3 regions of the Salmonella sp. FC25216 genome follow, and region 3 is predicted to be linked to each of the others. Evidence: predicted binding sites of a transcription regulator. Region 3 holds the regulator's gene; each other region holds the start of a gene.
What was found. The regulator CRP, encoded in region 3, controls carbon source genes, mostly activating them, when cyclic AMP is high. The targets are predictions, from matches to a motif close to ATGTGANNNNNNTCACAT.

Region 1 (10,656 bases), on a different contig from region 3:
ATGCACCTTCAGCCAGCTTACTTCCGGCTCCGACAGCGGCTTGCCGGCCAGTTGTTGTAGTAGCTCCGCAATCTCATGCGCCGCATAGCGCACCTTTTCATCCACTTCCTCCGCCACGCATTCCGATAACGGATAACTCTCGCCAATACGCCGTACCGCCACCGCGCAGTATAAACGCAGAAACAGCTCGCCCTCATCGGTCAGGCGAATTTGAAAATGAGAGAAAATATCCGGCAAAAGAGACCGCAGCCGTTGAGACACATCGGTGCTCAGCGTGGTATCAACGATTAACGGATGAGACGGCTCCTGCTGCGCCAGCGTCCATAAAAGATCGGTCAGGCAGGCGCGAATCGCCATCTCTCCGCCAAACAGTTTCATGCCATGACGCGGACGCGTTTCCAGCGTCAGATGATAACGCAGCAAATACTCGCGCACGTCCGCCATGTCGTTCTGCAGCGTCGCACGGCTGACGAACCATTCATCTGCTAAATCCTCCAGCTTCAGCGAGAAGGCGGAGGTTAAAAAACGCGCCAGCAAATAGTGTATCCGCTCCTGGCTGGTGCGCGGACCGCGCGCCAGCGCGGGAGATTGCTGCGTTTGCAGGGATTGATAACGTGCCGGATCATCAATTTTGAGCTGATACCCGTTGCCGCGGCTGAGAGTAAATTGCGCGCCATGCGGCGTCAGCAACATGTTCAGCGCGGCGATATCCGCCCGAACGGTCCGCGTGGAGACCGACAACCGCTGCGCCAGCTCGTCCTGCGGCAGCGTCTCGTTTTGCAGCATCGCAAATAGCTGCGCTAAACGTTGGTTGGGGAATCGCACGTCTCTCTCCTCATGATTAGCCGACACGCGACCGGACGATAGCGAGTAACTGACGCACATCGTCCGCACGGGTGTTGCCGCTCACCTTATCAATAATCGAACTATAAATGTGAGGAATGATTTTGCTTACACCGGCATCAAGGGCGATGTGCAGAATCTCGGCAATGTTTTCCAGATCGATACCGCCCGTCGGTTCCAGCCAGAAATCATGGCGGGCACAGGCGTCAGCCACCGCTTTATACTCGTCGCGACAGGTGAGACCTCCCATCGGAAAGTATTTAACGGAGCTGCCGCCCATGTCTTTGAGCAGCGCAATCGCCGTTTCTATGGGTACGATGCCGTCCGGCGCGCGACGGCTTAGTGGGCCGGTAGAGATCTTCACCAGCCCCGGCGTACCGGTCGGCGAGATCAGTCCGTTCACCACCGTCTCGTTTTGCCCAAGCAGCGCCCGGCTGGTCCCTACGCCGGTAAACACCTGGTTAACATGCTGCGGCTGTACCTGACGGGAGATTTCGCTCACCATCGCCGACTGGTGCGGATCGCCCGCCCCCAGTCCTACGGAGAGCGCATTATCGATAAGCCGCGCATATTCACGCATATCCGCAACTGCGCTTTCCACATCCGGATAGTTTTTGGAGAGCACGCCAACCAGCACATGACCTTCCGCCGCCGCGTAGATTTCCCGGGCGTTATCTTTCGAACCGGCCAGTACGTTCAGGCAAACGCGATCGCGGTAAAAGTTAGGGGTCAGTTTCATGCTTTTTTCTCCTGATTAATCACCTCGCCAATACGACGCGCCGCAATCGCTAACTGCGCGCGATCGACGCTGCGGACATCCGCTTCAATAATCCCTTCGTTGGCTTTGTATCCGCGGAAGTAAATCGCATAGTCGCCCTGTTTGAGTGCCTCCACCAGATCGCCAGTGGCGATGCCGGTGACCGCTTCATCAAATTGAATCTCCGCCCGCGCGATATCGCGCCCGGCGCTGTCCCACACTACGCGGGCGCTGACGCCGTTAAACGTGTTCAACGTGTCGATAAAGGGAGCCATTTTTTCTACCATCTCCGCGCCGCTCTCTTTTTGCGCCCGCAGGTACAATTCAATAGCGCAGGTCAGGCCAACAATTCCCTCTTTGCCAACCTTCATCGCCCGGCCAATGCCCGCTGACTGACGCTTCACCCACTCAACATACTGCGTTTTACCAATTACCAGTCCGCTGGTCGGCCCTTCAATCGCTTTCGCGCCGCTGTAAATCACCAAACTCGCCCCGGAACGGTAGTAGCATTGCAAATCTTCCTCCGCCGCAGCATCCACAATAAGCGGCAGATGGTGTTTACGCGCCACAACGACTGCCTGTTCCACACTAAGCATACTTTTCTGTACGCAGTGGTGAGATTTGATATAGAGAATAGCCGCCGTGCGCGGCGTAATGGCCGCCGCCAACTGCGCGGCGGAACATTCGTTGGCGTAACCAGCTTCCACCAGTTTGCCGCCGCCCAGCGCCACCATCGTTCCCACCGGCGCGCCAAAGTTGACGTTGTGGCCCTTTGGCAGGACGATTTCGTTATTTTCAATCGGTGTAACGTGCAGGTTTTCCAGCAGCCAGTCGCTGTCCTGAACCAGTACCGCGGCAACCGACTGGGCAATGCCCGCACTGGCGCAGGAGACTACCGTTGCCCCTTCCACCTCCAGCAATTTCGCAATGTACTCGCCGGTTTTATTCACCAGATCGTTCATTTCGAAATACTGATTCATTCCGGCTATCGCCGCGTCTATCACTTCCGGGCGCGGTGTGGAGACGCCAAGCGCCGTCATACGTCCGGAAGCGTTAATCACCTGTTTTAATCGATACTTCTCAAAAATCGAAGGCATGTTCCGCGCTCCCTTGTTCGGTCATATAGCCCTTGCCTGCGCGTATCGCGGCAAGCGGCGTCAGCAATTCCTCAGCCTGTAAGCTGTCGTTTTCCGTGTCTACCAGCACGGTGGGCTGGCGTTTAAGCGTAAAGAGGGTCAGGTCGGCATCCAGGCCGGGCTGAAGACGACCTTTGGTTTTCAGATTCAGGCTATCGGCGGCATTGGCCGTCACGCACGCAATGACCTGCGGCAGCGACATGCCGATGGCGAGGAATTTCGACATCACATTAGCCAGCGAATGCACCGGGCCGTTGATGCGGTTACGGCAGTAGATATCGGAACTGATGGTATGCGGTAAAATCCCCAGGCTAATGGCGCGTTTTGCCACCGCAAAGCTCAGGCTGGCGGTGCCATGTCCGACGTCCAGACGCACACCGCGCGCCAGCGCCCGTGTCACCGAGGCACGCAGCTCGCCGTCAGGCCGAAGAATACGGTTCGGCTTACCGTTGTAACAGTGGGTAATGATATCGCCCGCCGTCAGACGCTCCGCTATTTCGTCCAGATCCGGCGGGTTATTGCCAATATGTACCATCAGCGGCAGGTTGCCGTTTTCTTGCTGCATGGCTTTAGCGCGTTCCAGCGGCGTGATGCCGTTAACGCCTACCACGCTGCTGCTCATCCGCGCCTTGAGGCCGACGATAAAATCCGGGTGGCGTTTTACCGCCAGCGTTACCGCTCCGGCATCAATGTTGTTCATGTCCGCCAGTTCATTCTGAGCTATCAGCCCGACGCGGGAAATATTCAATAGCGCATAAACGTCGGTGGTCGCCTGACGGGTCAGGGCATAGAAATCATCAATGTCGTCTGCGCCGGTGCTGCCTGCATCAATCACCGTCGTCACCCCCGTCGCGATGCCGATACTATCCGGCTCATCGAAATAAATCGGCGATTTTGGGTAACAGTGGACGTGCGAATCAATCCAACCTGCGCTGACAAAACAGTTGCCGCGTAGATCGAGGATTTTTACCGCCGGCGCGGAAATGTCGCCCAGCGCGGCAATTTTGCCGTTTTGTAGGGCGATATCGCAGACCGTATCGTCGACCAGCCGCGCACGGCGCAGGAGTAAATCAAACATAACGTTCTCCTGAAGAGGCGGGCGCCGGAGCGCCCGTAGGGATTAAAGGGCCACCGGGAACAGCCAACCTAAAATCATCGCGCCTAAAATCGCGCCGCCGGTAATCGGTTTCTGCCAGATATAAAACAGCAGCGCGCCCACCAGCGAACCCAGGCCAATCGGAATAGACGCCGTCATGGCGCTGAGGATAATCAGCGGTCCCAGAAAACGGCCTGAAGCGTTACCGGCCCCCATCATGACGTCCGCCCCGTACGTGGAGTCGCTCTGATTGATGGTGAACTTACGCGCCAGAATAATGATGTAGCCAATCGCCAGGCCAATCACCAGACCGGTTATCAGCGAGGCGATAAAGTTCGCCACCGGGAAGACAAAGCCAGCCCCCAGCAGTAACGCCGGAACCCCTAAGCCCACGCCGGTCTGAATTGCCCCGCCGATATCCAGAATCCCGACCAGCGAACCTTCGATAATGCGGGCAAATAAAAAGCTGGCACCGAAAGCGGCGACCGCACCATAGACGCCGGTATCCATCCCCGCTTTCAGCATCGCCACAAAAGCGACTTCGTTAAATGCGCCGATACCGTACAGATAGTACATATGCGTCCCGGCGAAAACGCCGGATGAGAGCAGGCCAACAAAGATCGGGAACGACCAGTCGGCATACCAAAAACCTTTATTCTCTTCCATTGTGGCCTCCGTTATTTGCCGCTGAGCGAGTTGTGGATCAGTTCAAGCCAGTTCGGGACCGTCATGTTGAAAGACTCGATCATTTTCATGTCGAAGCCGCGGAAGAAGCCGCTCAATACAAACAGCAACACGATGGCAACCATCATCACTCTGGTGACATGGTTCCAGCCGCTCTCTTCTACGCCTTTACCGATCAATATACCCAGCACCAGCCCCGGTACGGCGTTCCCCATGATGAGCTGCGCCGCGCCGCCGAAAACGGTGGCCCAGAAGCCCGATTTTTTACCAGCGTCGATCGCTGCTAACCAGAAGATCACAGGCATGACGATGTTGACCAGCAGGTTTGCCGCTGGCACCAGCACCTTAACCGCCGTTACCTGTAGCGCTTCTGGTACGGATGAGGCGGTCAGGTTAAGGAACGTCACGACAATCATGCCGATGACGGCGCAGGCAATCGCCATTTTCTTCGGATCGTGCAGCGTCTCGCCGACGTTACGGTTTTTGATCATTAGCGCCGCCGCGCCCCAGTTCGGGATGATGCGGTGATCGACATCCTGGGTGAACGATCCGGCCGCTACGGACGACGCCCAGGCGTTAAAGAAGAAACCTAACCCAAAGGAGAAGTGAGATGCCGGGTCGCCTTCACAAGAGTTGAGTTCGCCCAGCGTACGGAACGCGCCCATCCCCTGCGTGGTTGGCGCGTGAAACATGCGTGCAGCCCCAGCGCCCACTCCTACGCCGACCAACGCGCCGATAATGAGCGATTTAATTAGTATTATCAGGAACATAACTATGCCTTTTTAACAAAAATCAGCGTTTCGCGACAAAATCCACCCTGTCGAGATTGATGGCGGTCACGTTGACGGTCACATCCAGCTCCACGCTGTAAGTGCGTCGTTCCCGGCGCAAAAAGAAAAACAGAAAGGCCTCTTTACGCACCGACTCATGCGCCTGAACAATCCGCACATCCTGTGGCTCAATACGCAGTAAGATATACGGCGACTTTCTCATCACCGTCGATTGAACATGGTCCAGCGCATCGGCAAAGGCGCGTGCTTTGGCGTCGCCCTTGCCTTTTACTCTCACCGTGGTGGTGAATTGCTCTTTCATCATCAGGCGCCGTATTTCTTTTGCCACGCCTGCACCAGGCGCTCACCGAGCTCTTCTTTATCCATAAAGCCGAAACCCAACACGTTACAGCCCTCATTGATAGCGGTGACGCCTTCATCCACTGACCGCATCCCATATTTGGCTTTGTAGCCATGCTTGTTTTGCGCGGTGATAGCGCCCGCGCCGCCGCTGCCGCAAAATGAAATGCCGAAGGTGGCGTTTTCCGCTTTCATCACATCGCCCAGCTTCATGTCTGCCGCGACGCCCGGTACAACAACCGCACGTCCGCCCGCTTTTTCCACGCCTGCCGCCACTTTCTGGCCTTTACCCAGGCGATCGCCAATCACGACGGTAATCTGTTCCATTTTTTGCTCCTTAGAGGTTGTCTTTCGCGACTTCAAAATGTACCGATAATAGCCAGGCTTCTTCGTCAGGAAGGTTGCCAAACGCCGCTACGATTTCGCGGGCGAGCGCCATTGATTCGGCTGAGATTTCATCAAACAAGCTGGCATCGACCTCCGGTAAAGGCTCGCCGGTAATTGACCGGTGCGCCATCGCGCGAACGTGCGAGGTCAGCATTTGCGTCTGTACCGCATTGGGGACAATGTGATGCCGCCCCAGCAGGCCATCCACCTGTGTTAACACCTGTTCAGCCAGTTCGTTAATTCGCTCCCCGGCGTTGTGTTTTACTGCTCCGTTATCCACGCGTCTCACCCCGTTAATGGCAATGAGATAAAACTAGCGACAAGGGTTAAAAGTTTGTAGCGAGTCATTTTCCACCTCGAAGTGGAAAGGTGAGTGGGGAGGGTGATCTGCTGCACAGAAAAGGCGGCCTTGATGAGTTAGCGCCGGGAAAGTGTGAGGCGTATCGTGGCGTAAAGAGAAAATGGCGCGGCAGAAATCAACAACGGCGTGGTCGTATAAAGTGAGAAAGTGTGATGAGTATTACATTTTTCCGGATGGCGACCTACGGATAAAGCAAAGCCGCCATCCCACAAAAATTAACGATACTTCTTGTGATATGTATTGCGGGTGTTTTTTAGCGCTTCCGCCGCGGCTTTCGCTTCTTTGACGTTACCTTCGTTCGCCAGCTTCAGCGCGCCATCAATTTGGCCGACCAGAATGTCAAAACCGTGACGAAAATCCTTCATTTCCGGGCTATCCGGCGCTTTATCCTCCAGCTTCGGCGGAGTAGCTTTTTGAGCATCCAGCGCGGCCGCGCGCATTTTGGTTAACGCCGCTTTCAGTTCAGGGGCGTTATCCGTTTTCTCAACGACTTTCAGGTTATCATTGAGAATATCCATATTATCTTCAAGATCGGCAGCAAAAGCAGCCGAACCGAACACCAGAGATGACACAGCAAGAGCAGCTAACAGGCTTTTACGCATTGTTCACTTCCTTTTTATTATTAACGATAAGCTGAATACCCTAAATAATTCGAGTTGCAGGCAGCCGGTAAGCACGTACCCCCGGTCACTTACATAAGTAAGTGGCCGGGGTAAACGGACGCAGCCAGCACACCCGCAGCTTGAAGTATGACGGGTATTATTGTCCGGCGATTTTCATCTCCGGTAACAGTACCGAACCACACTGTATATTACTACGCGTTTCAATATCGTCGCCGACGGTGACAATATTTCGCCACATCTCTTTTAAGTTGCCGGCAATGGTGATTTCACTCACCGGGTACTGGATTTCACCATTTTCAACCCAGAATCCGGCAGCGCCACGGGAGTAGTCGCCGGTAATACCGCTGACACCCTGGCCCATCAGTTCTGTCACCACCAGGCCGGTGCCCATCTCTTTAAGCAACTGCTCAAAGTTCAACCCCTGCCCGGCGATACGCCAGTTATGGATGCCGCCCGCATGACCAGTACTTTTCAGCCCCAGTTTGCGGGCAGAATAGTTGGTCAGTAACCATTGAGTCAGCACGCCATCCTTCACAATGTCACGGCGCTCCGTGCGCACGCCTTCGCCGTCGAACGGTGAAGACGCCAGCCCTTTTAGCAGATGCGGGTGTTCTTCGATGGTTAACCATTCCGGCAGAATTTGTTTGCCCAGCGAGTCAAGCAGAAAAGTGGATTTACGGTATACCGCGCCGCCGGCAATCGCCCCGACCAGGTGGCCAAATAACCCTGTCGCCACTTCATTGGCGAAAATTACCGGCGCTTTCATGGTGGAAAGCTTGCGCGGCGACAGACGGGATAAAGTACGGCGCGCGCACTCGGCCCCGACCCATTCCGGCGCTTGCAGATCCGCCATCGCCCGACCAATGGTATAAGCGTAATCACGCTCCATATCGCCATTTTCTTCAGCAATGACACAGCTTGAGAGCGAATGGCGCGTGGAGCAATATCCTTGCAACATACCGTGGCTGTTGCCGAACACTTTAATGCCGTAATGGCTGTTAAAGCTACCGCCTTCGGTATTGGTAATGCGTTTATCCACCTTTAGAGAAGCCTGCTCCGCACGCGCGGCTAGTTCAATGGCTTCGTCTGGCGTAACCTCTGCCGGGTGGAACAAGTCCAGATCCGGCGCGTCAAACGCCAGCAGCTCTCTGTCCGCCACGCCTGCGCACGGGTCCGGCGACGTGTAACGAGCGATATCCAGCGCGGCCTGCACGGTGCGGGCAATCGCCTGCGGGCTTAAATCCGTCGAGGAAGCGCTGCCTTTGCGGTTCTGGTGATAAACGGTGATCCCCAGCGCGCCGTCGCTATTAAATTCGACATTCTCTACTTCACCATAACGGGTACTGACGCTAATGCCGGTGGTCTTGCTGACGGCCACTTCCGCCCCATCCGATTTGCCTGAGGCTAACTCCAGCGCTGTCGAAACTGCTTCTTCCAGAATCTTACGCTGCGCTTCAACTTGTGAGATTACTTTCATTGCAAATGCCATAATGTAGAGAGAGTTTCTCTGAAGTCTAACAGAGAACCGTTTTTCAGTGCGCATCTTAACTGGTAACATTAGCCTCTTTTTTTAAGGAGCCTGACATGACAAAGCAGCCCGAAGACTGGCTCGACGACGTTCCCGGTGATGACATCGAAGACGAAGACGAAGACGATGAAATTATCTGGGTCAGTAAAAGTGAAATTAAACGCGATGCCGAGGAATTAAAACGCCTGGGCGCGGAACTGGTGGATCTGGGGAAAAACGCGCTGGATAAGATCCCGCTGGACGCCGATCTGCGCGACGCCATTGAACTGGCCCAGCGTATCAAAATGGAAGGACGTCGCCGCCAGTTGCAGCTTATCGGAAAGATGCTGCGCCAGCGCGACGTTGAACCTATTCGCCAGGCGCTGGACAAGCTAAAGAATCGCCATAATCAGCAGGTGGTGCTGTTTCACAAGCTTGAGCATCTGCGCGATCGTCTGATCGTCGAAGGCGATGACGCAGTAGCCGAAGTACTGATCCTGTGGCCTAACGCCGATCGTCAACAGCTTCGTTCATTGATCCGCAATGCGAAGAAAGAGAAAGAAGGCAACAAACCGCCGAAATCAGCGCGTCAGATCTTCCAGTATCTGCGCGAGCTGTCTGAGAACGAAGAGTAAAATGATACGCAAGGGCAACCTTGCGTATCCACTCAATAAAATGTAAAACTCCTCGCCTTTTTTATCCCGGTCAGAATCGAAAATACGTTGATGCAGAATGTACTTCCCTGACTCCTGCCGTGGGCGCTTGATAGCCTTTTACCGGTCCAGTTATTTATAAATACGCATTGCTGGCTTTCTGACGCTAAGGCACACGACACAAATCTTCTTATCCATCGACACTCCCGTGAATGAAAAAGCCGCCATGACGGCGGCCAGGTTTCTTCTGGAAAAGAATATAATACCGGGCGCGCAGGCTTGTACCGTCCATGGAAAATTTGAAAAGAGTTCCATCAGCGCCGGGTATGCAGGCATCATGCCTGAAGTCATTTGCATGAGCCAAGATAAAACGTAAATAACTGGCACAAATTAGCCCGTATATGCGGGCTAATTTACAGGTCAAACAGCAGAAATGTAAAAAAGCGGTACACTGTACTGATTAAGGGAATAGCTCTGCGTGCAGATAATCACCTGTAATTTTTCCATTCTTTAAATAAATTACTCTGTCAAAAAATTGTAATAAATGTTTGCGATGCGTTGTCATGACGAGTGTTTTTCCTTTAAGGATAGTATCTATTTTACTGAAAAATTCGCTTTCACTTTTCTCGTCAAGAGAAGAAGTCGGCTCATCCCAAACAAAGATATTTGCTGAACCGCTGATACTTCTTGCCAGAAGCAATTTCTGTAATTGCCCCGATGAAAAACCCTCTTCCATATAGCTAACATGCCGTTTCATACCGCCAGGGTCATTAAGAATAAAATCACACCCAAGTAACTTTAAGGCATCTACAACCTTAGGCGGATTGGTGCTGTTCTTAAGCAAAAAATTGTATTCAAGGGTACCAGATAAAAAACCATCTTTAGGGTAAATACAGCTAATTTCTTTAAAGAAAAAATCAGAGGATAAATGATTCGAGCTAACACCATCATAAATTACTGCGCCCGAATGAGGCAATTTCATTCCACTAATGAGTGAAAGCAGAGTTGACTTACCGGCTCCACATTCCCCCACAATTGCAATTTTTTGTCCAATGGGTATTTCGAGATCGATTTCTCTTAAAACATCAGGTCCAACATCATCGTATTTCCAGGAAAGATTTTTAACCAGAATAGAATTTTTGGGTTTAATATAGGTTAACAAATTTGGAGAAGTACTTGTTGGTGAATCAAATAGCGCCCCCATGTCATGAGTAACTCTTCTTGCTGTTAGTACAGACATAAACAGTGAGGAAAATGAATTCATTATAGAAGACATACGCCCAACAATAATAACTGAAGAAATAATAGCGCCGGTTGTAATGCGTCCCTGCACGACCAAAAACCACGAGCACATCATTATCAACAGTTGATTTAAACCAGACATCGATGCCATAATATACTGATAGGTAGACATCATCCTTTTAATCTTCAATGAGGTAATTGAATTATCTTCTGACATAACTACCCAGTCAGTCAATA
Region 2 (10,656 bases), on a different contig from region 3:
TACCACCCAGCGCTGAAACGTGACCAGTATAATAGTGCATATCAGAGCGATGACGGTAACGCCAATCCCCACGCCGGGGGCGTTCATTGGCGTCGGCTTAATCAGGTTCTGGATACTGGTCAAAAATAGAAACAGCGCCGAACCGGAAATAAACATACTTTGCGCCAGCGCCGCCAGCGACTCCGCTTTACCATGACCAAACGTGTGTTCATCATCTGCTGGTTGCAGCGAATAACGCACGACCAATAAGTTCGTCAATGACGCGGCAATATCCACCAACGAATCCACCAACGCCGCCAGAATACTCACCGAGCCCGTATACCACCACGCAAAAATTTTGATCAAAAGTAACGCTGATGCCATCGCCGTTGCCGCGATAGCCGCCCGGCTGACCAGCCGTCCATAGGTTTGATTCATAAATACTCCCGCTATCTTCTGCCGGTAGTATAACGGATGGTTTAAAACAGTAAGCTAATAACAGAATGACAAATTGGGGATAAAAAAAACCCCCACATCATGTGGGGGAAGACAGGGATGGTGTCTATGGCAAGGAAAACAGGGTTGTTACTGGGAACGTGAGTTGCTACTACTCAATAATTTCAACGATGAACTTTTTTGCCATTGCGCCACGTCGCGCAGTTGCTCCATTCGTTGCTGATGCTTTTCATTCAAAACCGCTTGCTGCTCCGGCGTTAACAGGCGATACATCTGGTTACGCACGCGGGCCATTTCGACCTGGCGGGCAACCTGCTCTTGCGCCATTTTTTCTGCCTGAGCGCGCACAGCGCTTTCATCAAATTTTTCTGCGGTGACAAGCCGATGCATTGTCTCCATTTCGCTAACATTAACAGGAGGCTGTTCGTGCCTTGCCCGCTGCATAAGATCTCGCATCTGTTGACGCTGATGTTCGGTTAAACTTATGCCGTCAAACATATGATTTTGCGTGCTACGCTGCGTGGCCCCGTCACCGGGGTGCCAGTTATCGCTTGTAACAACTTCAGCTGCGTGGCTTAAGAAACTGAATGCCAGCGTTGAGGCCATAACAGCAGCGGTAACTTTGCGCATCGCTTGCTCCCAAAATCTTTTCTGTCGCGATTCAACGAGAGACAGTTTACGATTCGGGCTGCAAACATGCGTCAGGGGGTGTAAAACAACGTAAAGTCATGGATTAGCGACGCCTGATGACGTAATTTCTGCCTCGGAGGTATGTAAACAATGAATAAAATCCTGTTAGTTGATGATGACCGAGAGCTGACTTCCCTGTTAAAAGAGCTCCTCGAAATGGAAGGTTTTAATGTTCTGGTGGCCCACGACGGCGAGCAGGCGCTTGAGCTTTTGGATGACAGCATCGATTTACTTTTGCTTGACGTCATGATGCCGAAGAAAAACGGTATCGATACGTTGAAGGCGCTTCGCCAGACACACCAGACGCCTGTCATTATGCTGACCGCGCGCGGCAGCGAGCTGGATCGCGTTCTCGGCCTTGAGCTGGGCGCGGACGACTATTTACCTAAGCCGTTTAACGACCGCGAACTGGTAGCGCGCATCAGGGCTATTTTGCGCCGCTCCCACTGGAGCGAACAGCAGCAGAGCAGCGACAATGGCTCGCCGACGCTGGAAGTCGATGCGCTAAGCCTTAATCCTGGCCGTCAGGAAGCCAGTTTCGATGGCCAAACGCTGGAACTGACCGGTACGGAATTCACCCTGCTCTATTTGCTGGCGCAACACCTCGGCCAGGTGGTTTCCCGTGAACATTTAAGTCAGGAAGTGCTGGGTAAGCGCCTGACACCGTTCGATCGTGCCATTGATATGCATATTTCTAACCTGCGCCGCAAACTGCCGGAACGCAAAGACGGTCATCCGTGGTTTAAAACATTGCGTGGTCGCGGCTATCTGATGGTTTCCGCTTCATGATAGGAAGTTTAACCGCGCGCATCTTCGCCATCTTCTGGTTGACGCTGGCGCTGGTGCTAATGCTGGTACTGATGTTGCCCAAGCTCGATTCACGCCAGATGACCGAGCTGATGGACAGCGAACAGCGCCAGGGATTGATGATAGAGCAACATGTAGAAGCTGAACTTGCGAACGATCCGCCCAACGACCTGATGTGGTGGCGTCGCCTGTTCCGCGCGATCGACAAGTGGGCACCGCCTGGACAGCGGTTATTACTGGTGACCTCTGAAGGACGCGTGATCGGCGCTGAACGCAGCGAAATGCAGATCATTCGTAACTTCATTGGTCAGGCGGATAACGCCGATCATCCGCAGAAGAAAAAATATGGCCGCGTAGAGATGGTCGGGCCATTCTCCGTTCGCGATGGAGAAGACAATTACCAGCTTTACCTGATTCGACCGGCCAGCAGTTCACAATCCGATTTTATTAATCTGCTGTTTGACCGCCCGCTCCTGTTGCTGATTGTCACGATGCTGGTCAGTTCGCCGCTCTTGCTATGGCTGGCGTGGAGTCTGGCAAAACCGGCGCGTAAGTTGAAAAACGCGGCTGATGAAGTGGCGCAAGGCAACCTGCGTCAGCACCCGGAGCTGGAGGCTGGTCCGCAGGAGTTCCTCGCCGCTGGCGCCAGTTTTAACCAGATGGTGACGGCGCTGGAACGGATGATGACCTCGCAGCAGCGTTTGCTGTCAGACATCTCCCACGAGCTGCGAACGCCCCTTACGCGCCTGCAACTGGGTACCGCGCTGCTGCGTCGTCGTAGCGGCGAAAGCAAAGAGCTGGAGCGTATTGAGACCGAAGCGCAACGTCTGGACAGCATGATCAACGACCTGCTGGTGATGTCGCGTAACCAACAGAAAAACGCGCTGGTCAGTGAAACGATGAAAGCTAATCAGCTATGGGGCGAAGTGCTGGATAACGCTGCCTTTGAAGCCGAACAGATGGGCAAGTCGTTAACGGTAAATTATCCGCCGGGGCCGTGGCCGCTCTATGGCAACCCGAACGCGCTGGAAAGCGCGCTGGAAAATATTGTCCGTAATGCGCTGCGCTATTCACACACGAAGATTGAAGTCGGCTTCTCGGTGGATAAAGACGGTATTACGATCACGGTCGATGACGACGGACCGGGCGTCAGCCCTGAAGACAGAGAGCAGATCTTCCGTCCCTTCTATCGCACCGATGAGGCGCGCGACCGTGAATCCGGCGGTACCGGCCTGGGTCTGGCGATTGTCGAAACCGCCATTCAACAGCATCGCGGCTGGGTGAAAGCGGATGACAGCCCGCTGGGGGGATTGCGGTTAGTGATCTGGCTGCCGCTATATAAACGTTCGTAATTAACGCTGTGGCGCCGGATGGCGGCGTAAGCGCCTTATCCGGCCTACGGAACTCGTAGGCCCGGTAAGCGCAACGCCACCGGGCATCACATCAGCCCTGCAAACGTCGTGACTGATTTTCAATCTTGCCGCTCAGGCGACGCTTTTGCATGGTTCGGGTCCAGCTTTTCGATAATCCCGCCGCCGACAGCAACCGGTGATACTGCTCATCGTCAAACGGCATATGCCAGGCAATGGCGATCGCCTCCTGCACGCTGACATCGCTCACGCGGGAAACCAGCGCCAGCGGCGCATCTGTCGCTACCTTGCCTGGCGCTATCACGCTGTAGAGCCAGCCGGTTTTACCCACGTTTTGCATCTGGCTTGCCATGTCGCTAATCGCAAAATGGTAATTGAGCTTAAAGCACGGCGAACGCGGCTGCGTTACCTGAATGAGCGCCTCTCCCCAGCGAAAAATGTCGCCGATATAAACATTTTGCTCGGTCAGACCGTCGGTGGAAAGGTTCTCGCCAAACGCCGGGGCGACAAACCGTTCCGCCAGTTCCGGAAACTCCTGCGCCCAGTAACGATAATGCTCGCGCGGATAATGGCACAGCGCGCGGTCGGGACCGCCGTGAATTTTTTTCTCCGCCTGCTCATCACCTTCCAGACCCAGCTCCGTCAGCATGAGTTCGCCATCGACCTGCACTTTCGCGATAGCGCTGGGGCGGCTTCCCGCGTAATCCTGAATTTTGCCTGTGAATACCTCAACCGGATAATGCATCGCGACTCCTTATGCAGATACAAAAAAAGCGAGTCATCAGACTCGCTTCTCACGGGCTTCAATGCAACTTTATTTTTTCGCAGCGAAGCGTGCAGCCGCTTCATCCCAGTTCACTACGTTCCAGAACTCTTTGATATAGTCCGGACGACGGTTCTGGAATTTCAGATAGTAAGCGTGTTCCCAGACGTCCAGACCCAGGATCGGGAAACCGGATGCGCCGGAAATGGCTTCGCCCATCAGCGGAGAGTCCTGGTTAGCGGTAGAAACAACAGCCAGTTTATCGCCTTTCAGCACCAGCCACGCCCAGCCGGAACCAAAACGGCTGGCGGCCGCTTTTTCAAACTCTTCTTTGAATTTCTCAACAGATCCGAAATCACGCTCGATCGCCGCTTTCAGATCGCCCTGCAGAGTGGTGCCTTTTTTCAGCCCCTTCCAGAACAGGCTGTGGTTAGCGTGACCGCCCGCGTTGTTGCGCAGTACGGTTTTTTTGTCCGCGGGTAGTTGATCCAGTTTGGTGATCAGCTCTTCAGCAGACAAGTTAGCGAATTCCGGCAGACTTTCCAGCGCCGCATTGGCGTTATTCACATAAGTCTGGTGGTGTTTGGTGTGGTGAATCTCCATCGTCTGCTTATCGAAATGCGGTTCCAGTGCATCATAAGCGTACGGCAGGGATGGCAGTGTATAACTCATATTCCTCTCCAGTATTGTCGAGCGGCCGGGTGTTAACGCCGCGTAAGCAGTTGGTTCATTATAGTTAATTAAATGATATTGAAAATGATTATCAATGCCGTACTTTTCGTAAGGATATAATTTTTCATAACATTGCCTAAGATGTGAGCCAAATCACCCACTTATCCTGATGATTGCCAGGAAGATCGGAACGACGGCAACTGGCGAAAGGTTAATCATCTGCGCACTTTTTACACTCGTCTCATCGCAGCAGTAACAAGACGTTAAAAACGACGAGGATTAAGTGATGAGTAACGCGATTACGATGGGTATTTTCTGGCATTTGATAGGTGCGGCCAGTGCAGCCTGCTTCTATGCCCCGTTCAAGCAAGTGAAACAGTGGTCATGGGAAACCATGTGGTCAGTGGGCGGCATTGTCTCCTGGCTTATTCTGCCGTGGACAATTAGCGCCCTCTTACTGCCCGATTTCTGGGCCTATTATGGACAATTTAACCTCTCCACCCTTTTACCGGTTTTTCTGTTCGGCGCCATGTGGGGCATCGGCAATATTAATTACGGTCTGACCATGCGTTATCTCGGGATGTCGATGGGTATCGGCATCGCTATCGGCATTACGCTTATCGTCGGCACGCTGATGACGCCTGTCATCAACGGTAACGTCGAGGTGTTAATCCATACCGAAGGGGGACGCATGACGCTACTTGGCGTTTTTGTCGCGCTGATCGGCGTCGGAATTGTGACGCGCGCCGGACAGTTAAAAGAACGCAAAATGGGCATTAAAGCAGAGGAGTTCAATCTGAAGAAAGGGCTTCTGCTGGCAGTAATGTGCGGTATTTTCTCGGCGGGGATGTCCTTTGCCATGAACGCGGCTAAACCGATGCATGAGGCCGCTGCCGCGCTTGGCGTTGACCCGCTCTATGCTGCGCTGCCGAGTTACGTAGTGATTATGGGCGGCGGCGCGCTGGTTAACCTCGGTTTCTGTTTTATCCGCCTGGCAAAAGTACAAAATCTGTCGATAAAAGCCGACTTCTCGCTGGCAAGGCCGTTGATTATCAGCAATATTCTGCTGTCCGCGCTTGGCGGTCTGATGTGGTATTTACAGTTCTTTTTCTATGCCTGGGGTCACGCGCGCATTCCGGCGCAATATGACTACATGAGCTGGATGCTGCACATGAGCTTCTATGTGCTGTGCGGGGGGCTGGTCGGTCTGGTGCTAAAAGAGTGGAAAAATGCTGGTCGCCGTCCCGTTGGCGTCTTAAGCCTCGGCTGCGTGGTAATTATTATCGCGGCGAATATTGTTGGTTTAGGCATGGCCAGCTAATCGCTTTGATTACTGAGATGACGCCACTGGCTCGGCGTCATCCCGGTTTCCCGCGTGAACACCACTGAAAAATAGTTACTATCTTCAAAACCGCACTGCATCGAAATCTCGCTAACCATCAGCGGGCTATGCTGAAGCAGATACTGCGCGTGGCAGATACGGACCTGGCGTAAGTATTGGTTAATCGTCATCCCGGTTTGGGCGCGAAACTGCTGCCGCAGCACCCGTTCGCTGCATTGTTCCTGCAGGCAAAACGCATCCAGCGCAAAGGGACGCTCAAGGCTATTAGCCAAAGCGGTAATTAATTTATCCAACAGGGTTTCTCTGGAGGTTGCCGGAAGATCGTCGGTCGCGTAGCGATGCCGTTTTAACGTCATCACCAGTTGACCAAACAGCAATTCCGCCATCTCATTCGCCAGCGGATCGCGTCCATTATTCTCATGTTCAAGCTGGTTAATGACCTGCCGCGCCTGATTCATTCCCATACTGCCCAGCCGCCAGTGAGGATGCCACTGCGCTCCCTGAAAGCCAGGAATCATCGCCTGCCAGTTTACATTGAGTTTCAAACGCTCCGGGCAGTAAATGATATTTTGCAGCACCAGATCGTTAACGGAGGTATAGGAGTGTTTGTCTTCAGCACGAATGTAAAACAGATCGCCGCGGGTAATTCTATATGGACGGTCATTAAGAACGTGTAGGCCGTTGCCCCGCCAGACCATCACCAGTTCACAAAACTCATGCGTATGTTCCGCAAAAACATCCTGTGGATAGCGATCGGCAACCGTAACGGCCTGCTGCTCATCAGTAAAAAAATCTTTTTTCAAAAGGATTAACTGATTTGCCACCGCAGCACCTCACGTTGAATGCTTGCCGGTTGGCGCTACGCTTATCCTGTCTACCGCTCGCCGCCGTAGGCCAGGTAAGGCGCAGCCGCCATCCGGCATTAAAGGGTATAATTATCAGCACATTGGCGACGAAAAACGTTGATAGGGTTTGCGTTACTGGAGTATCGCATCGCGTCCCTGACGGATATCCCGCGGCGACCAGTTAAATTCGCGGCGAAACAGAGTCGAAAAGTGGTTACTGTCGCCAAAACCGCAGCGATACGCGATTTCTGTCACGCTATGATCGCTATGGCGCAATAAATGCCGGGCTTTGATCAAACGCAGGCGATTAAGGTAACGTTGCGGCGTCAGCCCGGTATGCTGCTTAAGCTGACGATGCAGCGTACGTAGCGACAGCGAAAACTGTTCAGCTACCGCCTCCCAGCAGACCTCCTCCGCAAAATGGTCTTCCAGCCATGCCATCAGTTGGTTAAGTTTGGCGTCGTTATCGGTCGCGCCTTCCATCAGGCTACTGCGGCGTAACAATACCAGTAGTTGCATAAACAAAATTTCGCGATTCGCCACGGCAGGCGCATCCATGCCGTCTCCGGCGCGCTCCATCAATCCGACCAACTGGCGCACCTGCTGCAACGCGCTCTGATTCACCCGCCAGTGAGAAGGATAGTAACCATCCTGCTCCTGCGGCAGCAATTGCTCCAGCCCCGCCAGGAACTGAAAGGCTTGCGGCGAACGCCACAGTACGTTCGTCAGGCATAAGTTGTCGGTATGTTCATATAAATGCCGGTCGTGATCGCGAACAAAACACACGGTACCGCCGCTAATGGTATACGGCTGCCCGTTGAATACATGGATGCCCGTACCGTGTTCCACAATCACAATTTCATGGAAATCATGATGATGTTCAGGGAAAGCGGCTTGCGGCAGACGAGGTTCAATCGCCACGGGCGCTTTACCTGATGGAAAAAAATCCACGCTATGCAGTACCGTCATGATGTATCCCTTCCTGATGAATGAAACTGACTGAAGCCGTTCGCCCAAAAGGCGCGCCAGCCTCGCCTCCAGGCGTTTTCGCCGAATTTCTCCGGCCTGGTGATAGTAATTAAGGGTTATCGGTCTCACCTTAAATTTTTGACGCTAAAGCGCGCAAACATGGTCTTTTTTTCAAGAAAAGGCGGGAAAAAGCGGGAAATGCGGACGACATCACACCGGCCTATTAGTAGAAACTGTGAACGCTATCACGTTCATCTTTGCCTTGTTGCCAGCGGCTCATTTTCCTGTCAGTAACGAGAAGGTAGGCCTTTGAGGGCTTTTTTAGACTGTGCGCAATGACTCTAAGAAGGACCTCATTATGACTTTTCGCCATTGTGTCGCGGTTGATCTCGGCGCATCCAGCGGGCGCGTGATGCTGGCGCGTTATGACCGCAAACACCGTACCCTGACGCTACGTGAAATCCACCGTTTTGTGAACTGCCTACAAAAAACAGACGGGTTTGACACCTGGGACATCGACAGTCTGGAAAAGGATATCCGTCTTGGTCTGAAGAAAGTCTGCGATGAAGGCATTCTTATCGACAGCATCGGCATCGACACCTGGGGCGTCGATTATGTCCTGCTGGATAAACAAGGTCAGCGTGTCGGCCTGCCGGTCTCCTACCGCGATAACCGTACCATGGGCATCATGTCGCAAGCGCTGGTCCAGATCGGCAAAAGCGAAATCTATCGCCGCAGCGGGATTCAGTTTCTGCCGTTTAACACCGTCTATCAGCTACGCGCGCTGACGAAGCAACAGCCTGAGTTAACGGCGCAGGTCGCTCATGCGCTGCTGATGCCCGATTATTTCAGCTACCGCCTGACCGGTGAAATGAACTGGGAATACACCAACGCCACGACCACCCAGTTGGTCAATATCAATACCGATGACTGGGACGATACCCTACTGGCGTGGACCGGCGCGAAAAAAAGCTGGTTCGGTCGCCCCTCGCACCCGGGCAATATTATCGGCGACTGGATTTGCCCGCAGGGCAACCGTATTCCGGTGATAGCCGTCGCCAGTCACGATACCGCCAGCGCCGTTATTGCCTCTCCGCTGGCAAATAAACATAGCGCTTACCTGTCTTCAGGCACCTGGTCGTTGATGGGTTTTGAAAGCAAAATGCCTTACACCACAGATGACGCGCTGGCCGCCAATATCACCAACGAAGGCGGCGCGGAAGGGCGTTATCGGGTACTGAAAAACATTATGGGTTTGTGGCTGCTCCAGCGCGTGCTGAAAGAACGGCGCATTACCGATCTACCTGCGCTTATCGCCCAAACAGAAGCGCTGCCGGCCTGCCGTTTCCTGATTAACCCGAATGACGATCGCTTTATCAATCCTGACGATATGCGCACCGAAATTCAGGCTGCCTGTCGCGAGACCGGCCAGCCCGTTCCCCTCAGCGATGCCGAACTGGCGCGCTGCATTTTCGACAGTCTGGCGCTGTTGTATGCCGACATTCTGCACAAACTGGCAAATCTGCGCGGCGAAGCATTTACCCAACTGCATATTGTCGGCGGCGGATGCCAGAACGCTCTACTCAACCAGTTGTGCGCCGATGCGTGTGGTATTCGCGTGATGGCTGGGCCGATTGAAGCCTCCACCCTTGGCAGTATTGGTATTCAGCTTATGACCCTCGACGAATTAAACAACGTCGATGACTTCCGTCAGGTCGTCAGCGCCAACTACGACCTGACAACCTATATCCCTAATCCTGATAGTGAAATTGCCCGCCACGTTGCGCAGTTTCAACCCAAACGACAGACAAAGGAGCTTTGCGCATGACCACTCAACTGGAACAAGCCTGGGAACTGGCAAAACAACGTTTCGCCGCAGTAGGTATTGATGTCGAGGCGGCGCTGCGCCAGCTCGATCGCCTGCCGGTTTCCATGCACTGCTGGCAGGGCGACGATGTTGCCGGATTCGAGAACCCGGAAGGTTCGCTGACGGGCGGAATTCAGGCGACCGGCAACTATCCGGGCAAAGCGCGTAACGCCACCGAACTGCGCGCCGATCTGGAACAGGCGCTGCGTCTGATCCCGGGGCCAAAACGGCTAAACCTGCACGCCATTTACCTTGAGTCGGATACGCCGGTTGCCCGCGATCGGATCAAACCCGAGCATTTTAAAAACTGGGTAGCGTGGGCAAAGGCCAATAAGCTCGGCCTGGACTTTAACCCGTCCTGCTTTTCGCATCCGCTGAGCGCCGACGGTTTCACCCTGTCGCACGCTAATGACAACATCCGCCAGTTCTGGATCGATCACTGCAAAGCCAGCCGCCGCGTCTCGGCATACTTTGGTGAGCAGCTCGGTACGCCGTCGGTGATGAACATCTGGATTCCGGACGGCATGAAAGACATTACCGTCGACCGTTTAGCCCCGCGTCAGCGCCTGCTGGAAGCGCTGGATGAGGTCATTAGCGAGAAATTCGACCCGATGCACCACATCGATGCGGTCGAAAGCAAACTGTTTGGCATCGGCGCGGAAAGCTACACCGTTGGCTCCAGTGAGTTCTACATGGGCTATGCCACCAGCCGTCAGACCGCGCTGTGTCTGGATGCGGGACACTTCCATCCCACTGAAATGATTTCCGACAAAATTTCCGCCGCCATCCTCTACGTGCCGCGCCTGCTGCTGCACGTCAGCCGCCCGGTACGCTGGGATAGCGACCACGTAGTGCTGCTGGACGATGAAACCCAGGCAATTGCCAGCGAGATCGTC
Region 3 (10,656 bases):
CTTCTTTGCTTTCGTCGAGGTAGACATAGCTACGGGCGCCCGGCGTGCGGCCATGGGCGTCGCCGATGCCGCCCACGTCCACGCCCAGCAGCTTCAGTTTGGCGCTGAGATCCGCCCCTTCAAAGGTGTTTTCACTGCCGAGGATATGGTCAACGGCGACCTGGGCCATTTTATAGCCCGGCGCGACCAGACCGTAAACGCGGTTATTCCAACTGGCGCACTCACCAATGGCGTAGATATCCGGGTCGGAAGTCTGACAGGAATCGTTAATGACGATACCGCCGCGCTGCGCGACGGCCAGACCGCACTGGGTAGCCAGTTTGTCGCGGGGGCGAATACCGGTAGAGAAGACGATAAAATCGACTTCCAGCTCGCTGCCGTCGGCAAAACGCATGGTTTTACGCGCTTCGGTACCTTGCTGAACAATCTCTTGCGTATTTTTACTGGTGTGTACACGTACGCCCATGCTTTCGATCTTGCGTCGTAGCTGCTCGCCGCCCATCTGATCGAGCTGTTCCGCCATCAGCATCGGCGCAAATTCAATGACGTGAGTTTCCACGCCGAGGTTTTTCAGCGCGCCGGCGGCTTCCAGCCCCAGCAGGCCGCCACCGACCACCGCCCCGCGCTTGCTGCGGCGGGCGCAGGATTCGATAGCGTTAAGGTCTTCAATGGTACGGTAAACGAAGCAATCCTGGGTTTCTGAGCCTTTAATCGGTGGAATCCACGGATATGAACCAGTCGCCATGATCAGCTTGTCATAATAAACGGTACGACCCGCGCTGGAGTGAATAACTTTCTCCTGACGGTTAATGGTAATTGCGCGTTCGCCAACCAGTACCTTTACGTCATGCTTCTCATAAAACCCTTCACGCACCAGAGAGAGCTCTTCCGCGGTGTGGTGAGAGAAGTAGGATGACAGGTGGACACGGTCATAGGCTTTACGGGGTTCTTCACAGAACACGGTAATGTCGAACAGGCTAGCGTCGGATTTATCAAGGAGATCCTCAATAAAGCGGTGGCCGACCATACCATTACCGATAATAGCGAGTCTGACTTTGCTCATTTTTGCCTCGATTTCTTTTCTATTACCGCCTACCTTAACGATTCAGCAACCCCACTTATTGATGTAAATCAAATTCACCTTTATATACCTCTTAATGGGTATATGGCTGATTTGTCAGGATTTTTATAAGTGGCGGAATTGTCAGGCTTTTCAGGTTTGTACAAATAATGTACAAAATGAGGGGGTTTTAGACCACCAGGCCTACCTCGTCGGGAGGAGAGGGAAAATAGGTTGCCGGAAGGCTGCTGCGCCTTATCCGGCCTACCAACGGCTTACGCTGTAGGCCGGATAAGACGCATTGCGTCGCCATCCGGCAATCATTATCAATGCGCCGCTGGGGCGCTATGTTGGCGATGACGGGACACAAAGCCGAGCGCAAAGCACATCACAAATACCACCGCATACAGACCATTTGCGGTGAGTAAGGCCGCCTGCGGGCCGCTGTGCGCCACAATCGGGCCGGTGACGACGAATGTCAGCATCGTTCCGATGGTACCGCAGGTCAAAATAAAGTTGACCAGCTTAGGCGAGGCCACTTTCGTTTGCTGCGATCCCAGCGTAATGATGGAGGTATAAATGGCGCTGGAGAAGAAGCCCAGCGTCAGAATAAACCACGGCATGTGCGCCTGTGTGCCGGTAATAAACAGATACATCAGTACTGCCGCCATACCCGCCAGCACGGTCAGAATGCGTTGCAGATCGAAAAAGCGCAGGATAAAGCTGAACGCCCACATGCCAAACATATAGGACATCCAGAAATCGCTCACCAGCGCCCCGGCGTCATTCAGGCTCATGCCGAGGCCTTTGGCGTATTCCGGCACCCAGGAGATAAAGCCTAATTGACCGAGGATATAGCACAGCGCAGCGACGGCGAGAAACAGTACGCCAATGCCCCATTTTTCTTTGGCGACAGGCGCCTGAGAGTGCTGCGCATGTTTACCCAGCGCCGGAAATTCACAGCCGAAGGTCAGGATGAAAATCGCCAGATAGACCAGGCCGATGCAGGCATAGACCCAGTACCACTCAATACTACGCGCCAGCAAGAAGGCGGCGACCATGGGAAAAATCATCCCCGCCATGCTGAAGAAGGAGTCGGTAAACAGCAGTCGGGAACCGCGCTGACGCCCTTCATACAGTTGCGTAATCAGGAAGGTGCCAATCGACATGGTGATCCCACTGACCAGCCCCAGCACAAACATCGCCGCTGAGAACAGCGCCAGGCTATGACTGAGCATCAGCCCGGCAACCGCCAGCACCATCAGGATAAAACCAAAGCGTAGCTGTGTTTTCAGCGGGACGATTTCCATCAACCACGCATTGAGGAAGATCGAGATCAAAATCCCGGCGTTCAGGAAAGTAAAGGTGTTACTCATGCTGGAAACGGGCAGATGAAAATAGTCTGCGATATTTCCCATCACCATCCCGGTGACAATCACCAGCGCCCCGGTCAGGGCGTAGGAAAGAAAGCTGATCCATGTGAGCTTGATGCGGTTGCTGTTAGTCATGTCTGGCCTTGAAGAGAAGTGAAGCGCGTGGAGGGCGCGTTAAGCGGGCAGATTTTAGGCGCTTTAGTGACGCATTTAAATAATTATTAGCAAACGTATTGCCCGTTACATTTTTAACGTGATCATGATCACGGTATATTGCGAGGCTCAGGCATTGTGCCGTGACGTTACATTTGTTTCAGATACGTAAAATTAGGTAAAGGACTGGCCTGACCCTGGAAGGCTCTTTAGAATCAGTCCACTTGCTTTATTTCTGCTCTTGTTAAGGAAATCTCATGCTCAAATCGACTCTGGCGGCTGTCGTAGCTGTTTTCGCTCTTTCTGCTCTTTCTCCCGCAGCGTTGGCAGCAAAAGGCGATCCTCATGTGCTGTTAACCACCTCCGCCGGGAATATTGAGCTGGAGCTGAACAGCCAGAAAGCGCCGGTTTCCGTGAAAAACTTTGTCGATTACGTCAACAGTGGTTTCTATAACAACACCACGTTTCACCGCGTTATTCCTGGCTTTATGATTCAGGGCGGTGGTTTTAACGAGCAGATGCAGCAGAAGAAACCGAATCCGCCTATTAAGAATGAAGCCGACAACGGCCTGCGTAATACTCGCGGCACGATCGCGATGGCGCGTACCGCGGATAAAGACAGCGCCACCAGCCAGTTCTTTATTAACGTCGCGGATAACGCTTTTCTCGACCACGGCCAGCGTGACTTTGGCTATGCAGTCTTTGGTAAAGTGGTAAAAGGTATGGACGTCGCTGATAAAATCTCTCAGGTGCCGACGCACGATGTCGGGCCTTATCAGAATGTGCCGACAAAACCAGTCGTTATCCTTTCCGCGAAAGTCCTGCCATAAAATATGCCTGCGCGGGGGCGAGCCACCCGCGTTTTCTCCCTGTCTCAGCGTAACCTGAAATTGCTGCTTATACTTGTGGGCAAGCACAGGCATATTCAGGGAGGCCAGGTGAAGAAACTTACCGATAAACAAAAGTCACGCTTTTGGGAACAGCGGCGCAACGTTAACTTCCAGCAAAGCCGCCGTCTCGAAGGTATTGAGATCCCCTTAGTAACCCTGACCGCCGACGAAGCGCTGGCACGCCTTGACGAACTTCGGAGGCACTATGAGCGATAAATTTGGCGAAGGACGCGATCCGTACCTCTATCCGGGGCTGAATGTGATGCGTAATCGGCTGGGGATTCATCAGGCCCAGCGACTGGCGCAAGCGGCATATGAAATGACCGCGCTCCGCGCCGCCACGATTGAACTGGGGCCGCTGATACGCGGCTTGCCCCATCTGTGCGCGATTCATCGCCAGCTCTATCAGGATATTTTCGACTGGGCGGGGCAACTGCGGGAAGTCGATATTTACCAGGGCGATACCCGTTTCTGCCACTTTGCCTATATCGAAAAAGAGGGTAATGTCCTGATGCAGGATCTGGAAGAGGAGGGCTACCTGGTCGGTCTGGCGCATGAAAAGTTTGTCGAGCGGCTGGCGCATTACTACTGCGAAATTAACGTACTTCACCCGTTTCGTTTGGGGAGCGGGCTGGCGCAGCGCATCTTCTTTGAACAACTGGCGCTACATGCAGGCTACGCGCTGAGTTGGCAAAGCATTGCGGTTGAAACGTGGAATCAGGCGAACCAGAGCGGCGCAATGGGCGATCTCTCCGCTTTGCAGGCAATTTTTCAGAAAGCGATAAGCGAAGCTCGCGAAACTGAGTAAAATAGTGCGGTTCTACTGACCCGGAGCCGCCATGATCCTGCTTATCGATAACTATGATTCCTTTACCTGGAACCTCTACCAGTATTTTTGTGAACTGGGCGCGGAAGTGCAGGTCAGGCGCAATGATGCGCTGACGCTGGCGCACATTGACGCTTTGAACCCGCAAAAAATCGTTATCTCTCCCGGCCCCTGTACGCCGGATGACGCTGGCATTTCACTGACGGTCATCCGCCATTATGCCGGACGTATTCCGATGCTGGGCGTTTGCCTTGGGCACCAGGCGATGGCGCAGGCTTTTGGCGCGACGGTGGTGCGGGCAGCGAAAGTAATGCACGGTAAAACGTCACCTGTTACGCACAATGGACAGGGCGTGTTTCGGGGATTGCCCAGCCCGTTAACCGTGACACGTTACCACTCGCTGATTGTCGACCCTGCCACGTTGCCTGAGTGTTTTGAGATCACCGCCTGGAGCGAAACGCAGGAGATTATGGGCATTCGCCACCGCGAGTGGGATCTGGAAGGCGTGCAGTTCCACCCGGAAAGTATTCTCAGCGAACAAGGACACGCTCTCCTGGAAAATTTCCTCCGGCGTTGATTTGTGGTTGCTATTAAGTGATTTTTTATTCATATTTTATGATTATAATTTCACTGGCATTTCTGCTTAACCGGGTGGTAATGATATGGCAACTGAACAAACGGCTATTACGCGCGCAACTTTTGATGAAGTGATTCTGCCCATTTATGCACCGGCGGACTTTATTCCGGTTAAAGGTAAAGGCAGTCGCGTATGGGATCAGCAGGGCAAAGAGTATATCGATTTCGCCGGCGGGATCGCAGTGACTGCGCTGGGCCATTGCCATCCGGCGCTGGTCGAGGCGCTGAAATCCCAGGGTGAAACCTTATGGCATACCAGCAACGTTTTTACCAACGAACCGGCGTTGCGTCTGGGACGTAAATTGATCGACGCCACGTTTGCCGAGCGCGTGCTGTTTATGAATTCCGGCACCGAAGCGAACGAAACCGCTTTTAAACTGGCGCGTCATTATGCCTGCGTGCGCCATAGCCCGTTCAAAACGAAAATCATTGCCTTCCATAACGCCTTTCATGGCCGTTCCTTGTTTACCGTCTCTGTAGGCGGGCAGCCGAAATATTCCGACGGCTTTGGGCCGAAACCCGCCGATATTATTCACGTTCCCTTCAACGATCTCCATGCGGTGAAAGCGGTAATGGACGATCATACCTGCGCCGTCGTGGTCGAGCCTATTCAGGGAGAAGGGGGCGTAACCGCCGCGACGCCGGCGTTCTTGCAGGGGCTACGTGAGTTATGCGATCGGCATCAGGCGCTGCTGGTGTTTGATGAAGTGCAGTGCGGGATGGGGCGCACCGGAGACCTGTTTGCCTATATGCACTACGGCGTCACGCCGGATATCCTCACCAGCGCCAAAGCGTTAGGCGGCGGTTTTCCGGTGAGCGCCATGCTGACCACGCAGGAGATTGCCTCGGCCTTCCATGTCGGTTCGCACGGTTCAACCTATGGCGGCAATCCGCTGGCCTGTGCGGTGGCTGGCGCGGCATTCGATATCATTAATACGCCAGAGGTACTAGAAGGCATTCACACTAAGCGGCAACAGTTTGTGCAACATTTGCAGGCGATTGACGAGCAATTTGACATTTTCTGCGATATTCGCGGCATGGGGCTGCTGATTGGCGCGGAACTGAAGCCGAAGTATAAAGGTCGGGCGCGCGATTTTCTGTACGCAGGCGCAGAGGCCGGAGTGATGGTGCTCAATGCCGGACCAGACGTGATGCGTTTTGCCCCGTCGCTGGTGGTGGAAGAGGCGGATATCAATGAAGGAATGCAGCGCTTTGCGCAGGCGATAGGGAAAGTGGTTGCCTGATGGCGGATTGTCGGATAAGCGTAGCGCATCCGGCAGTCGATCTAACCTTTTGTATCCCGTAGCCGCTTACTCAGCCAGATACCGTGATGCGGACGCTGACGCCAGGCCATCGACGAAATGGTGTGCATGGTGTTCAGATGGCCGATGATGCGCTGTAAATGTTGTTCCAGAGTGCTCAATAAGCCATGTGACGGCATGTCCGGCGACTCCAGAATGTTGACGTCGCCGGAACCACCTGGCCTGTCGTACTCCAGGCGCTGCTGGCAGCGCTGAATCGCAATCTCGCAAGATTCCAGATAGCGCTGCGCCAGATCCGGCGTCAGCATGGTGTGTTCCCGCGCCAGCGTCGTCATGGCGTTGATATGCTCGACAATAAACTGGCTGTGCGTGACCCACAGTTTCATATCCGACAGATAGTGGGTATTGAATCCGGGTTCCTGCATTGCCTGATTTAACGAGTTGAATAGCGTGTTATGCGCCTGGTTGACCCGCATTCTTTGATAAGCGAGCGGGGTGGCCTGCGGATCGTTACTGAGGATCAGTCGGATAGCTTCTTGATCGGCTTCCAGCGCATCATGGGCGTTTTTACGTAATAGCCCGCTTTGCCATTGCGGCCACAGCCAAACCATGCCGCCAAAGGCAATTAAACAGCCAATAAGCGTATCGATCAGCCTCGGCACAATAAACTGCTCTCCGTTTAACGTCAGTAACTGGATGGTGTATACCGCCGTCACCGTAAAGCCGACCGTCGCCCAGCCGTAGTTTTTACGAATAATCAGATAACTTGCCAGCGTTAGTACCAGCATGACCGCCAGCGTAATGCTTTCGGGAATATGTAAGTGCAGCGTGACGCCGGCAATCACCAGGCCGACCAGCGTTCCGACCGAACGGTGCAGAATACGTACGCGCGTCGCGCCATAGCCGTTTTGGGTGACAAACAGCACCGTCATGAGGATCCAGTACGGTTTGGGCAGGTGCAACGCGCTGCCCATCAGACTGGCGATACTCATCATTACGCTAATGCGTCCGGCGTTGCGTAGCGCCGGCGATTTAAGCGACACATAATTTTTCAGCGCCGGGAGTAGTGGCAGGCGACGCTGTTTATCGGCCATCAGGTCGCGGGCGTAAAGCGGTCGCTGAGTACGCAGCACGCGGGCGATTCGGCTGAAGTGCCAATAGCAGAACTGGCCTACCGGGTTTTCAGGATGTTGATTGGCAATCTTCTCCAGCGCGCCAATCTGTTTTTCCATAGAGAAGCGCGTCGGCAGACGATGATAAAGGATGTCATCCGCCAGCACGCGCAGGCGAGCGGCGACCGTTTGCGCATTCCAGCGAATTACCTCTTCCGCATGGCTGCGTTCTACCAGTTTCTGTACCTCTTCCGGCTGATGCAGGCTGACGGAGATGTGTTCCTGCAAATCCATCGCTTCCTGAAAAGCCCGCAACAGGCGCTTGTAATCATTATTGTTGTGCGCCGAAAGCATATGCATCTGTTGGTAACACTGGGTAATGAGATCGACCGCTTTTTGCTGGCGTATCAGCAGGGGAGGCAGCGCTTTTTCCGGATCGATATGTTGGGTGAGCAGGCTGTATTTCGCTTCGCAGTAATCGGCCAGTTCACGATATAACAAACTCAATGACTCGCGCAGCGGCTGTTCGCGCCATAGCCAGAACCAAAACCAGTTAAACACGCCGTACCATAGGGTGCCCAGCGCATAAATAAGCAGCGGCTCCCAGACGGGCATGTATCCCGCAAGGCTCAGGGTAAATATGGCGGCAATCAGCGACGCTGGCAGTAGCCGCGCATGAAGTGGGCTAATTTCCGCCGTCACGCCAAGCACCAGCGTGAGCCCGGTCAGGATCAACGGCAGGGGGACGGATTCTGCCAGCAGGAGTTGCGTTGTCAGACTGCATCCGGCGAACAGCGACGCGCCGATGATCAGGCGTTTAAAAAAGCGTTTGTGCGGTGTATCCAGACCTGCAATGTTGCAGCAGGCGGGAACGAGAGAGAAAAGTAATCCCAGGTGTAGCTGGCCTATCAATAAACCGACAGCCACAGGCAGGCACAGCACCAGCGTTTGCCGTAGTGCGTAATTAATCTCTGGGTGATAAATCAGTCTTCGCCACATCGATGCAAACAAAAATGGCGCATGATAAAACGCGCCATTCTGACGGGATTAACGGGTGCCGTAGACGACGATGGTCTTGCCATGCGCGGAGATCAGGTTTTGATCTTCCAGCATCTTCAAAATACGACCAACGGTTTCGCGGGAGCAGCCGACGATCTGGCCAATTTCCTGACGGGTGATTTTGATCTGCATCCCATCCGGGTGCGTCATGGCATCGGGCTGTTTCGCCAGATTCAGCAGCGTCTGAGCGATACGCCCGGTGACGTCGAGGAAGGCGAGGTTACCTACTTTTTCAGACGTGACTTGTAAGCGACGAGCCATCTGGGAAGAGAGGCGCATCAGAATATCCGGGTTTACCTGGATTAATTGGCGAAATTTTTTGTAGGAAATTTCAGCGACCTCACATGCGGTTTTCGCACGTACCCAGGCGCTGCGTTCCTGGCCTTCTTCAAACAGGCCCAATTCACCAATAAAATCACCCTGATTCAGATAAGAAAGAATCATTTCTTTCCCTTCCTCATCTTTGATCAGCACTGCCACGGAGCCTTTAACGATGTAGTACAGCGTTTCTGCTTTTTCACCCTGGTGAATCAGCGTGCTCTTTGACGGGTACTTATGAATGTGGCAATGAGACAAGAACCATTCAAGAGTCGGGTCTGTTTGCGGTTTGCCAAGCACCATGCGCGGTTATCCTCTGTTATAAGCTGTCTCCAGAGCCAGAAAACGGCACTGTCTCTGGGGTTGCAAAAATATGCTTCCCGCTACCTGGGAAGAGGGCTACGAAAATAGACTGTAGCCTGTAATGTGATGTCCTCTGCATACATGCAGTACGTCAATGTATTACTGTAGCATCTTGTCTGTTTTAGCATAGCTTTCGCCGTGTGTCTCCTGGTGTCTCGCTTCAGCATGACCCAAGTCGCCTTCCATTGCGAGTTTTGTTGTATGCGCGTAATCTTTCAGGAAAATTGAAACATTGGAGTTACGAAATATGCAAGCGCGTGTAAAGTGGGTTGAAGGACTCACGTTCCTCGGAGAGTCTTCCTCCGGCCACCAGATTTTAATGGATGGCAACTCCGGTGACAAAGCGCCGAGTCCGATGGAGATGGTATTAATGGCGGCTGGCGGATGTAGCGCTATTGATGTGGTATCGATCCTACAAAAGGGGCGTCAGAATGTCACCAACTGCGAAGTGAAGCTGACATCCGAGCGCCGGGAAGACGCGCCGCGCCTGTTTACGCACATTAATTTGCATTTTATGGTTACCGGCAGCGATCTGAAAGAGGCTGCCGTCGCGCGCGCTGTTGATCTCTCTGCGGAAAAATATTGCTCGGTGGCGCTAATGCTGGAAAAAGCGGTCCATATTACCCATTCGTATGAAGTGATTGCGGCGTGATTATCATTATCTGATGGCGGCTTCGCCTTATCGGACCTACCAGTTTTTATCCCGTAGGCCCGATAAGCGTAGCGCCATCGGGCGTTTCAACGCGGTTATTCGATTTTTTTGCCTTCCATTAATCGCTGTACCAACGGCAACATAATCAGCTCCATCGCCAGTCCCATTTTGCCGCCCGGCACCACTAATGTATTAATGTGAGAAATGAACGAGCCCTGGAGCATCGCCAGTAGCCAGGGAAAATCGATCCCTTCCAGGTTGCGGAAATGGATCACCACAAAACTCTCATCCAGCGACGGAATGCCCTTTGCGGCGAACGGATTGGAGGTGTCGACGGTCGGCACGCGCTGGAAGTTAATATGGGTACGGGAGAACTGCGGCGTAATGTAATTGATGTAGTCGTCCATGGAGCGCACCACGGAATCCATCACTGCTTCACGGGAGTGTCCACGTTCGCCGGTGTCACGAATCAGTTTCTGAATCCATTCGAGGTTGACGATAGGCACCACGCCAACCAACAGATCAACATGACGCGCGACATCATGTTGCGGCGTGACGACGCCGCCGTGCAGTCCTTCATAAAACAGCACATCGGTCGGCTCGGGAAGCGGCTGCCAGGGTGTAAACGTGCCGGGAACCTGATTCCACGGTACGGCTTCATCATAGGTATGCAGATATTTACGTGACTGGCCTTTACCCGTCTGCCCGTACTCAATGAAAGTGTGTTCCAGCAGGCTGAAGTCATTGGCTTCAGGCCCGAAATAGCTGATATGCCGCCCGGCGTCGCGCGCTTTGCGGATCGCCATGTCCATTTCCGGGCGGGTATAACGATGAAAACTGTCGCCTTCCACCTCGGCGGCGTGCAGATTTAACTGCGCGAAAATTTTACGAAACGCGAGGCTGGTGGTGGTGGTCCCCGCGCCACTTGACCCTGTTACTGCTATCACCGGAT

Region 1: AC3G3F_RS02135 (glycine dehydrogenase) is a predicted target of CRP. The motif match lies at 6,542-6,559, and genes of this name have one in related genera.
Region 2: rhaB (rhamnulokinase) is a predicted target of CRP. The motif match lies at 8,092-8,109, and genes of this name have one in related genera.

Annotation. Positions count from the first base shown of each region.
Region 1 covers NZ_JBDGON010000001.1:451,323-461,978, forward strand. The annotation lists gene AC3G3F_RS02095 (BglG family transcription antiterminator) at 1-825, opposite strand, end outside; gene dagF (2-dehydro-3-deoxy-phosphogluconate aldolase) at 842-1,582, opposite strand; gene AC3G3F_RS02105 (DgaE family pyridoxal phosphate-dependent ammonia lyase) at 1,579-2,697, opposite strand; gene AC3G3F_RS02110 (amidohydrolase/deacetylase family metallohydrolase) at 2,681-3,814, opposite strand; gene AC3G3F_RS02115 (DUF4310 family protein) at 3,857-4,498, opposite strand; gene AC3G3F_RS02120 (DUF4311 domain-containing protein) at 4,510-5,286, opposite strand; gene AC3G3F_RS02125 (DUF4312 family protein) at 5,309-5,611, opposite strand; gene AC3G3F_RS02130 (SFCGS family glycine-rich protein) at 5,611-5,973, opposite strand; gene AC3G3F_RS02135 (glycine dehydrogenase) at 5,984-6,322, opposite strand; gene cybC (cytochrome b562) at 6,610-6,996, opposite strand; gene pmbA (metalloprotease PmbA) at 7,154-8,506, opposite strand; gene yjgA (ribosome biogenesis factor YjgA) at 8,602-9,159, shown strand; partial or broken gene AC3G3F_RS02155 (hypothetical protein) at 9,202-9,441, opposite strand; gene AC3G3F_RS02160 (hypothetical protein) at 9,386-9,553, shown strand; gene AC3G3F_RS02165 (ATP-binding cassette domain-containing protein) at 9,638-10,656, opposite strand, start outside.
Region 2 covers NZ_JBDGON010000013.1:52,492-63,147, reverse strand. The annotation lists gene fieF (CDF family cation-efflux transporter FieF) at 1-417, opposite strand, end outside; gene cpxP (cell-envelope stress modulator CpxP) at 565-1,065, opposite strand; gene cpxR (envelope stress response regulator transcription factor CpxR) at 1,216-1,914, shown strand; gene cpxA (envelope stress sensor histidine kinase CpxA) at 1,911-3,284, shown strand; gene yiiM (6-hydroxyaminopurine reductase) at 3,376-4,047, opposite strand; gene sodA (superoxide dismutase [Mn]) at 4,117-4,737, opposite strand; gene rhaT (L-rhamnose/proton symporter RhaT) at 5,024-6,058, shown strand; gene rhaR (HTH-type transcriptional activator RhaR) at 6,055-6,903, opposite strand; gene rhaS (HTH-type transcriptional activator RhaS) at 7,057-7,893, opposite strand; gene rhaB (rhamnulokinase) at 8,252-9,721, shown strand; gene rhaA (L-rhamnose isomerase) at 9,718-10,656, shown strand, end outside.
Region 3 covers NZ_JBDGON010000004.1:371,608-382,263, forward strand. The annotation lists gene nirB (NADPH-nitrite reductase large subunit) at 1-1,063, opposite strand, end outside; gene tsgA (MFS transporter TsgA) at 1,387-2,568, opposite strand; gene ppiA (peptidylprolyl isomerase A) at 2,844-3,416, shown strand; gene AC3G3F_RS10910 (YhfG family protein) at 3,525-3,692, shown strand; gene AC3G3F_RS10915 (putative adenosine monophosphate-protein transferase Fic) at 3,682-4,284, shown strand; gene pabA (aminodeoxychorismate synthase component 2) at 4,316-4,879, shown strand; gene argD (bifunctional acetylornithine/succinyldiaminopimelate transaminase) at 4,965-6,182, shown strand; gene AC3G3F_RS10930 (YccS/YhfK family putative transporter) at 6,224-8,311, opposite strand; gene crp (cAMP-activated global transcriptional regulator CRP) at 8,360-8,992, opposite strand; gene AC3G3F_RS10940 (OsmC family protein) at 9,300-9,704, shown strand; gene AC3G3F_RS10945 (phosphoribulokinase) at 9,800-10,656, opposite strand, start outside.